DNA from 4 places in the Streptomyces sp. NPDC002776 genome. Region 2 is predicted to be linked to each of the others. Evidence: riboswitches for the same ligand, from Rfam matches in the RefSeq annotation. Region 2 holds a riboswitch; each other region holds the start of a gene.

Region 1 (3,619 bases), 190 kb from region 2:
CGCAGGTAGGCCAGGACGTCCCGGACCTCCTTGCGCTCGTAGAAGCGGACGCCGCCGACGACCTTGTAGGGCAGGCCGACGCGGATGAAGACCTCTTCGAAGACGCGCGACTGGGCGTTGGTGCGGTAGAAGACGGCGACGTCGCCGGCCTTCGCGTCGCCCGCGTCGGTGAGGCGGTCTATCTCGTCGGCGACGAACTGCGCCTCGTCGTGCTCGGTGTCGGCGACATAGCCGGTGATGCGCGCGCCCGCGCCCGCGTTGGTCCACAGGTTCTTGGGGCGGCGGGATTCGTTGCGCTCGATGACGGCGTTGGCGGCGGTGAGGATCGTCTGGGTGGAGCGGTAGTTCTGCTCCAGCAGGATCGTCGTCGCGTCCGGGTAGTCCTCCTCGAACTGGAGGATGTTGCGGATGGTCGCGCCGCGGAAGGCGTAGATCGACTGGTCGGCGTCACCGACGACGCAGAGTTCGGCGGGCTGCAGGTCGTCCTCGCCGGGCGGTACGTCGACGGGGTGCTCGGCGGTGCCCACCAGCTCGCGCACGAGCGCGTACTGGGCGTGGTTGGTGTCCTGGTACTCGTCGACGAGGACGTGCCGGAAGCGGCGGCGGTAGTGCTCGGCGACGTCCGGGAAGGCGCGCAGCAGATGGACCGTCGTCATGATCAGGTCGTCGAAGTCCAGCGCGTTCGCCTCGCGCAGGCGGGACTGATAGAGCGCGTAGGCCTGGGCGAGGGTCTTCTCGAAGCCGTCGGAGGCCTGGGCGGCGAAGTCCTCCTCGTCGATCAGCTCGTTCTTCAGGTTCGAGATCTTGGCGCTGAAGGACTTCGGCGGGAAGCGCTTGGGGTCGAGGTCCAGGTCACGGCAGACCAGGGCCATCAGGCGCTTGGAGTCGGCGGCGTCGTAGATCGAGAAGGAGGAGGTGAAGCCGAGCTTCTTCGACTCGCGCCGCAGGATCCGCACGCACGCGCTGTGGAAGGTCATCACCCACATCGCGTTCGCCCGCGGGCCGACGAGCTGCTCCACGCGCTCCTTCATCTCGCCCGCGGCCTTGTTGGTGAAGGTGATCGCGAGGATCTGCCCGGGGTGCACGTTCCGCGCGGCGAGCAGATGGGCGATGCGGTGGGTGAGCACGCGCGTCTTGCCGGAGCCCGCGCCGGCCACGATGAGCAGCGGGGTGCCGGAGTGCACGACGGCCGCGCGCTGGTTCTCGTTCAGCCCCTCGATGAGCGCGGCCGCGTCGAGGGCCGGGCGCGGGGCGCCGTCGCGGTAGTAGGCGTCCCGGTCCGGGGGCACGTCGAACTTCCCGCCGAACAGATCGTCCGGAACCGACTCCGGAGCGTGATCGTCCTCGGGCGGCGGCGGGGGTTCCTCCGCATGGGCCCGAGGGGCCTGGAGGTCCGCCAGGAAGCTGTCGTCAAAGAGGCTGCTCATCGCTCTCCGAGTCTAGGGCTCCCCACTGACAGCCCGCCGCCGCCCTGAGAACATCCCCCGGATCGGCGGCCGGGGATCGTCGCGTCACGCCCGCCGGGCAGGGGGCCTTCACCCCCGTACACCTGCGGCGGAGACCTTGGTCACAGCGTCGGACGGGAGCCGGCCGACGGACAGGTCGCCGCAGATCCGGCCAGATCGATCACGACGGCCGATGCCCTGACCCAAGGTCACGAAAATGTATCGGGCATATCACCCATCAACCTTCACAGGCGCCACACGAGTTGGCTACCGTGCCGCACAGGCCGTACGACCCCCACCGGCGAACCTCGCCGGGCCGCGCGGCCTCCGCCGAGTCCGCTGCCGCCCAGGCAGCCGAGCCGGGGACCCACCGACATTGGGGTGAATCGACCCGACTCCCGCACGGGACACGGTCGTAGGGCAACCCTTCCTAACCACCCGCCCGAACCCGACAGCTAACTCGGTAGGCGGACCATTGGAAGGAGTCGCCTCCCTTGGCGTCGCACCGCAAGTCGCGTCCCGCGGGTACGCGCGTAGCAGGCATACGGACCCCCGCCCTTGCCACGGCCGCCCTCACCTCCGTGGCCCTGCTGTCCCAGACGGCCAACGCCAACCCGGCCACGGACGACAAGCCGAGCCTCGAAGAGGTCGAGAAGAAGGTCGACGACCTCTACCGGCAGGCGGAGACGGCGACCGAGAAGTACAACGCCGCCAAGGAGCGGACCACCAAGCAGCGCAAGCAGGTCGACACCCTTCTCGACGACGTCGCCGAGCGCACCCAGAAGCTCAACGACGCGCGGGAGGAACTCGGGTCCTTCGCCGCCGCCCAGTACCGCACCGGCGCCGCCGCCCCCGACACCGCGACCTTCCTGCTCGCCGATACCCCGCAGGACTACTTCGACCAGACCCAGCTGATGAGCCGGATGACCGGCCGCCAGAAGGAAGCGGTCGACGACTACATCACCGAGCAGTCGGCGACGATGAAGAAGCGCAAGGAGGCCACCGAGAGCCTCCAAACGCTGAACGAGTCGCAGACCGATCTGAAGACCGCCAAGTCCACGGTCCAGAAGAAGCTCGCCGACGCGCGGGAGCTGCTGTCGCAGCTGACGGCGGAGGAGAAGGCGCGGCTCGCCGCGATCGAGCGCAAGCGCCAGGAGGAGGCCGCGCGCAAGGCCGCCGAGCTGGCCGATCAGCAGGCGGCGGAGGAACAGCGCCGCGAGGAGGCCGCAAAGGCGGCGGCCCAGCAGCAGAGCGGCCCCTCCTCCGGTGCGACGGAGACCTCCACCGGCAGCACCGGTTCCGAGGCCACCGCGGACTCCTCCTACGCCACGAAGGCCGAGAAGGCGATCGCCTTCGCCCGCGCGCAGATCGGCAAGCCGTACGTCTGGGGCGCCACGGGCCCCGACTCCTACGACTGCTCGGGGCTGACCCAGGCCGCCTGGAACGCGGCGGGCATCTCCCTGCCGCGCACCACGTACGACCAGGTCGAGGCCGGCACGACGGTCTCCCTCGCCAACGCCCTCCCCGGTGACCTCGTCTTCTTCTACGACGACGTAACCCACGTGGGCATCTACATCGGCAACGGCATGATGATCCACGCCCCGAAGCCCGGCACGTACGTCCGCGAGGAGTCGGTCTACTACGACGGCGAGGGCTCGATCCACAGCGTGGTCCGGCCGGCCTGATCGACGCGGCACGCGCGCGGGGGTGATTCGGTGCCCCGTTTCCCCGCCCACGCGCGCGTGCCCCCTCGCCGGCCGCGCCGCGCTCCTTAGCATCGGCGCATGTCCGGCTCCCTCGCGCTCCGCTCACTTCGCGCCTGGTGGGCGCTGCGTCCTCCGGCGGCCGGGGCGGCGGTGATGGCGACCGGCATCGTGTCGGTCGGCCTGCACCTCACCGGGCACGAGATCCTCTCCCTGATCGCCCTGGCGGTGGGCTGCACGGCCTGGCTGGGCCTGGCCGGGGACTTCGTCGTACGGCTGCTGCGGCAGCCGCGGCGCTGGCGGGAGGAGGCCGGCACCCCCGCCGCGCTCACCGCCGTCGCGGCGACGGCCGTGCTCGGCACCCGTTTCTCCGCCGAGGGATGGCAGGTCCTGGCCGGGGCCCTGCTGGCGGCGGCCGCCCTGCTGTGGGCGGGCCTGCTCGGTGTCGTCGTGCGCCACTGGCACCGCGGT
Region 2 (3,619 bases):
GTCCTGGGCGTACCGCACGGTGTCCCGGCGGGCCTGCTCCAGAGCCGGGTGCGCCCGCAGCGCGGCCAGCGCCTCGGCGTGCCGCACATCGTCGGTCAGGTCGGAGTCCAGCAGCTCGCAGAGCGCGATGTCCTCCGCGAGCCCCAGCCGCTGCGCCCGCTCCCGCAGCCGCAGCACGGGCAGGGTCGCGATCCCCTCCCGGAGATCCGTACCCGGCGTCTTGCCGGACTCGCGGGAGTCGGAAGCGATGTCCAGGACGTCGTCGGCCAGCTGGAACGCGACCCCCAGCCGCTCGCCGTACTGGGTGAGCACGTCCACCACCGTCTCGTCGGCGCCCGACATCATCGCGCCGAAGCGGCACGACACCGCCACCAGCGAGCCGGTCTTCCCGGCCAGCACATCGAGGTAGTGCTCGACCGGGTCGCGCCCGTCCTGCGGTCCCGCCGTCTCCAGGATCTGCCCGGTGACCAGCCGCTCGAACGCCTCGGCCTGGACCCGGACGGCCTCCGGGCCGAGGTCGGCGAGGATGTGCGAGGCGCGGGCGAAGAGGAAGTCACCGGTGAGGACCGCGACCGAGTTCCCCCAGCGGGTGTTGGCGCTCGGCACCCCGCGCCTGACCTCGGCCTCGTCCATCACGTCGTCGTGGTACAGCGTCGCCAGGTGGGTCAGCTCCACCACCACGGCCGACGGTACGATCCCCGGCGCGTGGCGGTCCCCGAACTGCGCGCTGAGCATCACGAGCAGCGGCCTGAACCGCTTCCCGCCCGCGCGCACCAGATGCTGGGCTGCGCCCGTGATGAAGGGGACCTCGCTCTTGGTGGCCTCGAGCAGTCCCTCCTCGACAGCCGCCAATCCGGCCTGGACATCGGCTTCCAGAGCCTGGTCCCGCACGCTCAGCCCGAACGGCCCGACGACGGTCACGAGGGGTCTCCTGTCTGCTGGTGTCTACTGGCGATTACGCGGTTTGTCGATAGGTCGCTGCCTTCACTCAAGTCAGCGTATCCGGTCACGTTTCGATCACCGCTGCCGCCCACCCGTCCACGACGGGCGGTATCGGATCACGGTGGTTATGTTTTTGATCACCTGATAAGAACGGATATAGATCGACTTACGTGGAAGCGGTGGAGCGTGTCTCGAGCCGAAGAGACAACCCGCACGGATGTCCGTATCCCCCTCGCGGACGGAACCATGCTGCACGTGCCCTGCGCCTTTTAGGTTGATTGCCAGATTTGGCGCGACTTGTGATCACGCGTGATGTGACTCACGCCCCCGAGTCCGCAGGCGCCTCTCGGACTTCCCCCGACACCCCTTCCCCAGCGGCCAGTTGAGACTTGGCACTCGCAAAGATGCACCCACCACGCACCCTGTGAACGAAGATCAAAACCCTGGATATGTGAATCCGCTACTTGTTTCGGACATGTGCTCTCGCATACGTTCCCGGCCTGTCGGGCGGACGCCTAATCCTGCCGCCGTCCGGCTCCACCGAGATTCTTCGTATGGCAGGAGCGGGGGAACCAGGTAAGTCGCCGACCCGGCACGTCTTCGGACGCGCCGGTGCGGCTCGGGGTGAAGTCGCGCGCCCTTCGCGGTGCGCGGCCGGGCAGCTCCCGCCCGAACCCGACAGCTCACCTCGCAGGCGCCGGAGAGGAACTTCGTCATGCCTGCTGCCGCTCAGCACCGTCCTGCCCGCACCAGCCGGGTCGCCCGCAAGCTCGCCGTCCTCGGCACCGGAGCCGCCGTACTCGCGCTGCCGCTCCTCGGGGCGACCACCGCCGCCGCGGCCACCCCGACCGTCACCACCGCCGCCTCGCTGGGGTACGCCAACAACCTGGACGGCTGGATCCGCGCGTCCCTCCAGGTCATGGCCCAGAAGGGGATCCCCGGCAGCTACAACGGCATCTACCGCAACATCATCCGGGAGTCCTCGGGCAACCAGTACGCGATCAACAACTGGGACTCCAACGCCGCCGCCGGCACCCCCTCCAAGGGCCTGCTCCAGGTGATCGACCCGACCTTCCAGGCGTACCACGTGTCCGGCACCTCGTGGGACCCCTACGACCCGGTCGCCAACATCACCGCCGCCTGCAACTACGCGGCGCAGCGGTACGGCTCGATCGACAACGTCTTCGGGGCGTACTGACCGGGCCCGTCACCGGAAGAGTCGTTCGAGGACGACGGCGATGCCGTCGTCCTCGTTCGACAGGGTGATCTCGTCGGCGACCGCCCTGAGTTCGGGATGGGCGTTGGCCATCGCCACGCCGTGGGCCGCCCAGTCGAACATCGGGATGTCGTTGGGCATGTCACCGAAGGCGATCGTCCCCTCCGGGCCGAGGCCCAGGTGATCCGCGGCCAGGGCGAGCCCGGTCGCCTTGGTGATGCCGCATGGCTGAAGTTCGACGGTCCCGGGCCCCGACATGGTGACCGTCGCCAGCGAACCCACCACCGAACGCGCCGTCGCCGCCAACTGGTCGTCGGACAGCTCGGGATGGCGCAGCAGCACCTTGCTGATCGGCGCGCCCCACAGGTCGTCACGCCGGCCGACGCGCACCGCGGGCAAGGTGGGGTGCGGCATCAGGTACCCGGGCTCGATCAGGGTGAGCCCGTCGACGCCGTCCTGGTCGACCGCCGCGTACACCTGTCCCACCTCGGCCTCGATCTTGCCGAGCGCGGTCTCGGCCAGCTCCTGGTCCAGGGTGACGGACCAGAGCAGACGGCCCGCGCCGGCGTCGTACACCTGCGCACCCTGCCCGCACACCGCGAGCCCCTCGCTGCCCAGGTCGTCCAGGAGCGGCCGCACCCTGGGCGCCGGCCGGCCGGTCACCACCAGGTGCCGGGCCCCCGCCTCCGCCACCCGCGCGAGTGCGGCCAGCGACCGGTCGGAGAGCGTGTCGTCGCCTCGCAGGAGGGTCCCGTCCAGGTCGGTGGCGATGAGTGAATATGCGATGGGTGCGGCCATGATCAGAGAATACGGACAGGACGCCCCCACGACTCAGCGCGAACCGGACGACCCCGGCGCCCCCCTGCGCCCCACGCGCCCCCTCCAACTCCCTTGTCCTCACCCGTTGCTGGTGACATGAGGGCACTGCCGTGACGCACGGGGCGGAGGGCAGGACGGGGCGGAGCGAGGACCGCGCGACACGGCCGCCAGCAGGCCCGGCGCACCTCGGGAACTGATCGTCCCGCTCCCTTGTGCACTGCCCAAGACGGGTGCCCCACCCGTAACGTGTGCGGCGACGACACGGACCCGTGGCACGCACGAGAGTGAGGCAGCACCCATGCCCCCCTTTGATGTCCCCGAGGGCGACCCCTTCGGCCCGCACAACCTTCCGTACGGTGTCTTCTCCCTCCCCGGCGAGGACAGCGAGCGCCGGGTCGGTGTACGGCTCGGCGACCACGTCCTCGACGCGGGCGCGGCGGCGCTGGCCCTGGGTTCCCCGTACGCCTCCCTGCTCGCCCGGCCCACGCTGAACCCGCTGCTGGCGGCGGGCCGCACCGCCTGGTCGGACGTGCGCCGCGCGCTGACCGCCTGGGTCACGGTGCCGTCCCACCGGGAGACCATCGAGCCGCTGTTCCACCCGCTCTCCGCGGTGGCCCTGCACCTGCCCTTCGAGGTCGCGGA
Region 3 (3,619 bases), on a different contig from region 2:
GGCCATCACCCCGGGGCCGCCGATCTCCCGGTGCAGCACCGCCTCGTCGAGCACCGCGCTCAGCTCCAGCGGCGGCTCGCCGCGCAGCACGTCCTGCCGGGCCAGCCGCACTTCCACCAGCGTGTCGAGGCGCTCGTCCGTGTCGTCCAGGCCGCCTACCGCGGCCCGGGTCACCTCCCGGGCGTACTCGGGCGTCTGGAGCAGCCCCGGCACCACGGAGGTCTCCAGCGTGCGCAACGCGCTCGCCTGGGACTCCAGGCTGATGAAGTCCCGGTAGGTCGGCGGCAGCACCCCGCGGTAGGCGTGCCACCAGTGGTGCCGGCCCGCGCCGTCGTCGGAGCCCGCCAATACCAGCAGCAACTCCCGTAGTTGGGAGTCGGCGACGGCGTAGGCGTCCAGCAGTAACCGCACATCGGCCGGTTTCACCCCGCTGGCGCCGGTCTCGATCCGGCTGACCTTCGACTGGTGCCAGCCCACCAGCCGCGCCGCCTCACCACTGGTGAGCCCCGCACCGGCGCGCAACGCACGCAGTTCGGCGCCCAGCTTCCGGCGGCGTACCGCGGGACCGTGCTGCATGCGCTACTCCTTACTTCAACCGGGCCGCCCAAATACGCTCTCGCGTCGCAGAGTTCACCGCATCGAGCGACAGATATATGCATATCTTGGTGGATCGCCACCGTGACCGGCGCGGTAATGGCAGTCTGGCGAGGAAGCACCAGTCCGGGACCGTACTCGAACCATCCGCTCCGTGTCGGACCGCGGTCCCGTGGGAAAGGGACGACGCCGCCATGGCAGACCATCTGGAAGCATCCGTCACTCTGCCGAGCGATCCCGCCTCGGTCTCCGCGGCCCGCGGCTATGTGGTCAGCACTCTCGAGGAATGGGGACTGCCCGCAGGGACGGACGTGGCCGACACCATCCGGCTCATCGTCTCCGAACTCGCCACCAACGCCGTACAGCACACCCTCGGCCAGTCACCCACCTTCACGGTGGACCTCGAACTGAGCCATGACGAACACCTGCGCATCGGGGTCACCGACAGCCACCCGCGGTTCCCCAAACGACTGCCGGCCGCTGTCCAGCAGGACAACGGCCGCGGTCTGGTCATCATCCGCTGGCTGACCGCCGAGTGCGGCGGCCGACTCAGAGTCAGGCCGACCCGTGAGGGCGGCAAGACGGTCTCCATCGAACTTCCCTGGACCGTACCGGCCCAGCCGGTCACCACCGCCGGTCAGCAGGAGCCCTAGCGAGCGCCCCTGCGGGCGGTACAGCGCTGACCGCCCCGGGAGCGGTCCGGCTCCTCGCGGCGGTCACTCGGGCACCCGTCAGGGCGGCGGCGTGTCAGGGGCGCCACCGCCCTTCGGGTGGCGGCCGGTCAGCTCACCCGGCCGTACCAGACGCTCTTGGTCCAGATCTTCTGCAGCCTCACCACATCCCCGGTCTTCGGGGCGTGCCAGAGCTTCCCCTTCCCGGCGTAGATGCCGACGTGGTAGACGTTCGACCCCGAGTGGAAGAACACGAGGTCGCCGGCCTTGCGGCTCTTGGCGGAGATGTGGCGTGTCTTGTTGTACTGCTGGGCCGCCGTACGAGGCAGCTTCTTGCCCGCCTTCTTGAACGAGTAGAGCGTGAGCCCGGAGCAGTCGAAGCGGTACGGGCCCGTGGCGCCGTACTTGTACGGGGAGCCTTTCTTGGAGGCCGCGACCTGGAGTGCCTTCGTCGCCGGCGTAGCCGCCTCCGCTTCCGCGGAGAGGCCCGGGGCCACGAGCGAACCGCCCACGGCGGCGATGGTCAGAGCCGAAGCCGTACCGGCCCGGGCCATGAGCGACGGGACACGATTGAGCGCAGTCATGCGCAACCCTTCGTCAGCCGCCTGTGAAGGATGACCTGTCGGATTCGGGCTGGCGAAGTTGCCCGGCCGCGATGCGGCTTCACCCCAAGGGCTGCTCGGCACGGACATCCGTGCCGGCGACCCGTCGTGCTCGGGTCCTCCACTCCTGCCGATCCACTCCTGTCGACCGGTCATCCGGGCGGCGGCAGGACTCGGCGTCCGCCCGGATCGCCCCGCCGTGGTGGCGGGGGCTTGTCGTCAGTCAGGGATCTTGGCTCACGGATGTCCGAAAATCCCAACGGAACCGGGGATTTGTGGCGTTACTCACCACTCACCCGTTCGGGTGGACACTGCTCCGTTCGAACCAGCGTCGAGGCTACGGAGGATGCCCGGACCAGCACCGGAACGTCTCTTTCGGGTGAGGGCCTAGCCTCGTTGCGCAACCCTGACGGGCCCACGGCAGGAGACACGACTACGCCGAAAGGGGGTACCTCCTTTGGTCCGTTTCGACTCCGGTCCGGACGCCTCGACGCCATCGCCGAATGGCCGGACCGGGCTCACCTGCGTCAACTGTCCGAGCGAGGCGGCAGCGTGACACGAGCCGTGCGGCGCTCGCCGTCCAACACCCGCAGTGCGCGCGCCGACGTGGGGCCCGAATGCGCGTCAGTTCCTCGGTCCGGGCCGCCGGATCGCTCGCCCGGCCCCCCCACCGGCTTCCGCCCGGCCGGCAGCTCCGGAGGCGGCGCCCTGGGCCCCTGACGGGTCACAGCTCGGTTAACGTGCCCGAAACCCGGTCCAACTAGCCTCCCTCCACGCCACCAGGGACTTTGCCCGTGGCAGCGGCAACCGGGCCCCGCACGGTCCGGAGCGAGGACTGTGAGGTGGGCTGTGCAACTGACCCCGCACGAGCAAGAGAGACTGCTGATCCATGTGGCGGCCGACGTGGCCGAGAAGCGCCGGGCCCGCGGGCTCAGGCTCAACCACCCGGAGGCGGTCGCCCTCATCACCTCGCACATCCTCGAAGGCGCGCGGGACGGCCGTACGGTCGCCGAGCTCATGGCCTCCGGACGCAAGCTGCTCACCCGGGACGACGTCATGGACGGCATCGCGGAGATGATCCACGACGTCCAGGTCGAGGCGACCTTCCCGGACGGCACCAAGCTCGTCACCGTCCACGAACCGATCGTCTGAGGGGGCTGCGATGATTCCCGGAGAGATCCTGTTCGCGGACGAGCCCGTCGTGTTCAACGAGGGCCGCGAGGTCACCCGGCTGACCGTCCTGAACGCCGCCGACCGGCCCGTCCAGGTCGGCTCCCACTACCACTTCGCCGAGGCCAACCCCGGCCTGGACTTCGACCGTGCCGCCGCCCGCGGCAAGCGCCTGAACATCGCCGCCGGCACCGCCGTGCGCTTCGAGCCCGGCATCCCCGTCGACGTCGAACTCGTCCCGCTGGCCGGCGCCCGCGTCGTGCCCGGACTGCGCGGGGAGACCGGAGGTGCCCTCGATGCCTGAGATCTCCCGGGCCGCGTACGCCGACCTGTTCGGCCCGACGACCGGCGACCGGATCCGGCTCGCCGACACCGATCTGCTGGTCGAGATCGAGGAGGACCGCTCCGGCGGCCCCGGACTCTCCGGTGACGAGGCCGTGTTCGGAGGCGGCAAGGTCATCCGCGAGTCCATGGGACAGTCGCGTGCCACGCGCGCCGAAGGCACCCCGGACACGGTGATCACCGGCGCGGTCGTGATCGACCACTGGGGGATCGTCAAGGCGGACGTCGGCATCCGCGACG
Region 4 (3,619 bases), on a different contig from region 2:
GGGCGGTGTCCTCTACGACTTCATCACCCCCCAGGGCTTCACCGCGATCCCCTTCTTCACCGCCGCCCCGCTGGTGGCCGCCCCGTTCTACGCGCTCAGCGGCACAATCGCCGTCGGGGCCGTGTCCCTGATCGCCGCCTACGCCGTCCACATCCGGCTGGGCTTCGGCATGGACCCGGACACGGTCACCGAGGTGGTCACCGTGGTCACCGTCGCCGTCCTGGCCGTCGTCCTCAACCGCGTCGTGCGCCGCGGCGATCTGCGGCTCGCCACCCAGCGCGAGATCGCCGTGGCCACCCAGCGCGCCGTCCTGCCCGAACCCCTGGAGCGGATCGGCGGCTACGACATCGCCGCCTGCTACGAGGCGGCGCAGGCCGACGCCTACATCGGCGGCGATCTGTACGCGGTGCAGGACAGCGCGTACGGCGTCCGGGTCGTCGTCGGCGATGTGCGCGGCAAGGGGATGGGGGCCGTCGCCGCCGTCGCCGTCGTCATCGGGGCGTTCCGGGAAGCGGCCGAGCAGGAGCCGAGCCTGGAGGCGGTCGCGCGGCGGCTGGAGCGGGCGCTGGCCCGGGAGGGCGCGCGGCGCGACGGGATCGACGCCGTCGAGGGGTTCACGACCGCCGTGCTCGCCGAACTCCCGCACGGGGAGGGGCCCGTGCGCGTCGTCAACCGCGGCCACCCGCCCCCGCTGCTGCTCCACCCCGACGGCACCGTGCGCCCGCTGCGTGCCCGTGAGCCCGCCCTCCCGCTGGGCATGAGCGACCTCGGTGACTGGCCCGACCGCGCCGACGAGGCCCCCTTCCCTCCCGGCACCACCCTGCTCCTGCACACCGACGGCCTCTCGGAGGCCCGCGACGCGCAGGGCGTCTTCTTCGACCCCGAACGTCGTTTGTCCGGGCGCGTCTTCCGCGACCCCGGTGCCCTGATCCGCGCCCTCGCCGAGGAGGTGCGCGAGCACTGCGGAGGGGGGATGGCGGACGACATGGCGCTGCTCGCGGTGCGCCGACCCTGATCGTCACGGGCGGTGATCGGATGGGAGCCCTCCGCATAACAACTGACGCACCGTCAATACGTGTGTGACGCATGAGGCTTGGTCAAGTCGCCCGTTTTGGCGCCCTAGTGACCTGAAAGTCCAGGCCGGAGTCGTTAACGATCAAGAGGAACAGCTTGGAATCCGCGGCCCGTGTCTATTAACGTTCGATAACGCAGCGCGGTCGTCCCAGCCGTCACAAGAGGCGGCTCCGTGCGCACGCGCCGAATCCCGCAAGGGAACCGGGGAACCACTCATTGGGGTGAATCGGGCGTAATCAGCCGCGCAGAAACGGCAGATATACGCGCGTAGGAGACCTTCCTGCTCCGAACCCGTCAGCTAACCCGGTAGGCGAGAAGGAAGGAAAGGAGCACGCCCACGTGGCGTCAAACCGGCCTGCCCCCGAGGCCCCGTTCGTGCCGAGCCAGCGCAGTGACGAGGCCTTCTCCTACGGCAGCCACCGCACCGACGAGGGCCCCTGGGAGGAATGGAACCCCACCGCGGAATCCATTCGCCCGGTACGCGGACGGCACCGCGTCGCCAAGCAGCGCGGCGGCGGACTCGCCCGTAGCTCCACGGTGCTCGGCGTCGGTGTCATAGCCGCCGTCGGCGCGGGCGGCATGGCCAGCGCCCAGTCCGGCAAGCCGCCGGTCGCGATCACCATGCCCGACCTGCCGCTGATCTCCGACGACTCGGCGGAGCAGATCCCCGAGACCTCGGCCACCCCGCTCAGCACCGTCGGCATGACCACCACGGACACCGGGCAGGGTGCCGCGGACGCCGGTGAGGCGCTGCGCGCCCGGATCATGGCCCAGGCCGAGCAGCAGCAGGAGCAGGTCGACACCAAGGCCGCCGAGGCCGCCGCCGCTGCCGCCGAGAAGGCCGCCGCGGAAGCCCTGGCCGAGGCCGAGAAGGAGGCGAAGGCCAAGGCCGCCGCCGCCAAGGCCAAGGCCGAGGAGGAAGCCCGCGAGAAGGCCGAGGCCGAGCGCCTTGCCGCCCTCGCCAAGCAGTTCGCGCTGCCGACCTCCTCGTACACCATCACCTCGACCTACGGTCAGGCCGGCGCGCTGTGGTCCTCCGGCTACCACACCGGCGCCGACTTCGCCGCTCCCACGGGCACGCTGCTCAAGGCGGTGCACACCGGCACGATCACCTACGCCGGGTACGACGGCTCCTACGGCTACAAGACCGTGCTCACCCTGGAGGACGGCACCGAGATCTGGTACGCCCACCAGTCCTCGATCAGCGTCAGCGTCGGGCAGAAGGTCGCCACGGGCGACGTCATCGGCCGCGTGGGCGCGACCGGCAACGTCACCGGTGCCCACCTCCACATGGAGGTCCACCCCGAGGGCTCCTCCTCCGGCATCGACCCGCTCGCCTGGCTGCGCAGCAAGGGCCTCAACCCCTGACCCAGCCCTCGCCAGAACCCCGGCGGTCCTGACGACGTCCCCCCGACGTCAGGGCTGCCGGTTTTTGGTGTCCGCGGTACTTGCGACGGCGGCCCTCACGACCGGTACGGGTTGTACGCGGGGTACGGGCCCGCCGGGTACGCCGGAAAGGGCTGGTACGTCGGCTGCGCCGGGTAGCCGTAGACGCCGTACATCGGCCAGGGTGCCGCCACCACCGGCACCGGCGGGGCGATGGCGCGGGCCGCGTGGTCCAGGGCCGGGCGGGCGACCTCCCGGCGGCGCCACAGCTCCCGCAGCAGCTCCTGCTCCCGTACGACGAAGTCGGCGCCCGCGCGGCCCCGGCGCCCCCGGTGGCGCAGGAACGCCAGCGAGGTCGCGTACGCCTCGTACCGCGCCACCTCCCGTGCCGCCTGCCTCCCGGCGCGGCGGCGGGCGTACTGCCGGGCCAGGCGCCGGGCCCGCATGGAGGCGAGCGCGAAGGGCTCGCCCGGGGTGAGCCAGCCGGCGACGGCGTAGGCGGGCAGTTCCTCCCGCACGGTGCGCAGCTCGCGCTGCCGGGTCCAGATGACCAGCCAGGTCAGCAGCCCGAACGCGGGGACCATGATCGCCCCGTACACGGCGAAGAAGCCGTACGGGCCGAAGACCGAGGAACCGTTCCACATCGCGTGCAGGCCCATCGCGAGCAGCAGCCCGGCCAGCGGCAGCAGGGCCCGCAGTCGGCGCCGGCGGTCGCCGGAGAGCGCGGCGACACCGAAGCCGATGCCGGTGAGGACCGTGAAGAGAGGGTGCGCGAAGGGCGACATGACGATGCGCACGAAGAAGGTCGCCGCCGTCACGGAGGCGATGCCGCTGCCGCCGGTGATCTGGTCGGTGCCGAAGGCGGTGCCGAGATAGAGGATGTTCTCGGTGAACGCGAAGCCGGTGGCGGTGACCCCCGCTATCACCACCCCGTCGACCAGCCCGGTGAAGTCCCGGCGCCGGAAGAGGAAGACGAGCAGGACGGCGGCCGCTTTCGCCGACTCCTCCACGACCGGCGCTATCACGGTCGCCCCGAGGGTGTCGGCGCTGGAGGGGTCCGCGGTGGCCGTCGCTATCCATCTCGTCGCGAAGCTGTTGGCGACGATGGCTATCAGCGCCGCCGCGCAGGCGCCCCAGGCGAAGGCGAACAGCAGGTTCC

Evidence for each region. Region 2 has a riboswitch for cyclic di-AMP ahead of ACWD11_RS03350 (transglycosylase SLT domain-containing protein). Riboswitches for the same ligand answer to the same signal wherever they lie in the genome.
Region 1: linked by a shared signal. The riboswitch ahead of ACWD11_RS02345 (NlpC/P60 family protein) and the one ahead of ACWD11_RS03350 (transglycosylase SLT domain-containing protein) in region 2 are both predicted to bind cyclic di-AMP.
Region 3: linked by a shared signal. The riboswitch ahead of ACWD11_RS22925 (C40 family peptidase) and the one ahead of ACWD11_RS03350 (transglycosylase SLT domain-containing protein) in region 2 are both predicted to bind cyclic di-AMP.
Region 4: linked by a shared signal. The riboswitch ahead of ACWD11_RS25805 (M23 family metallopeptidase) and the one ahead of ACWD11_RS03350 (transglycosylase SLT domain-containing protein) in region 2 are both predicted to bind cyclic di-AMP.

The regions. Positions count from the first base shown of each region.
Region 1 covers NZ_JBSFVG010000001.1:516,237-519,855, forward strand. Annotated here, with positions in the region: gene pcrA (DNA helicase PcrA) at 1-1,427, opposite strand, end outside; cyclic di-AMP (ydaO/yuaA leader) riboswitch at 1,779-1,932, shown strand; gene ACWD11_RS02345 (NlpC/P60 family protein) at 1,940-3,130, shown strand; gene ACWD11_RS02350 (tellurite resistance/C4-dicarboxylate transporter family protein) at 3,230-3,619, shown strand, end outside.
Region 2 covers NZ_JBSFVG010000001.1:707,050-710,668, forward strand. Annotated here, with positions in the region: gene ACWD11_RS03345 (polyprenyl synthetase family protein) at 1-921, opposite strand, end outside; cyclic di-AMP (ydaO/yuaA leader) riboswitch at 1,471-1,654, shown strand; gene ACWD11_RS03350 (transglycosylase SLT domain-containing protein) at 1,658-2,140, shown strand; gene ACWD11_RS03355 (HAD family hydrolase) at 2,150-2,956, opposite strand; gene fahA (fumarylacetoacetase) at 3,276-3,619, shown strand, end outside.
Region 3 covers NZ_JBSFVG010000011.1:166,727-170,345, forward strand. Annotated here, with positions in the region: gene ACWD11_RS22915 (helix-turn-helix domain-containing protein) at 1-576, opposite strand, end outside; gene ACWD11_RS22920 (ATP-binding protein) at 789-1,247, shown strand; gene ACWD11_RS22925 (C40 family peptidase) at 1,376-1,849, opposite strand; cyclic di-AMP (ydaO/yuaA leader) riboswitch at 1,853-1,978, opposite strand; gene ACWD11_RS22930 (urease subunit gamma) at 2,717-3,019, shown strand; gene ACWD11_RS22935 (urease subunit beta) at 3,030-3,341, shown strand; gene ACWD11_RS22940 (urease subunit alpha) at 3,334-3,619, shown strand, end outside.
Region 4 covers NZ_JBSFVG010000014.1:15,796-19,414, reverse strand. Annotated here, with positions in the region: gene ACWD11_RS25810 (PP2C family protein-serine/threonine phosphatase) at 1-1,015, shown strand, start outside; cyclic di-AMP (ydaO/yuaA leader) riboswitch at 1,246-1,402, shown strand; gene ACWD11_RS25805 (M23 family metallopeptidase) at 1,414-2,442, shown strand; gene ACWD11_RS25800 (PrsW family glutamic-type intramembrane protease) at 2,538-3,619, opposite strand, start outside.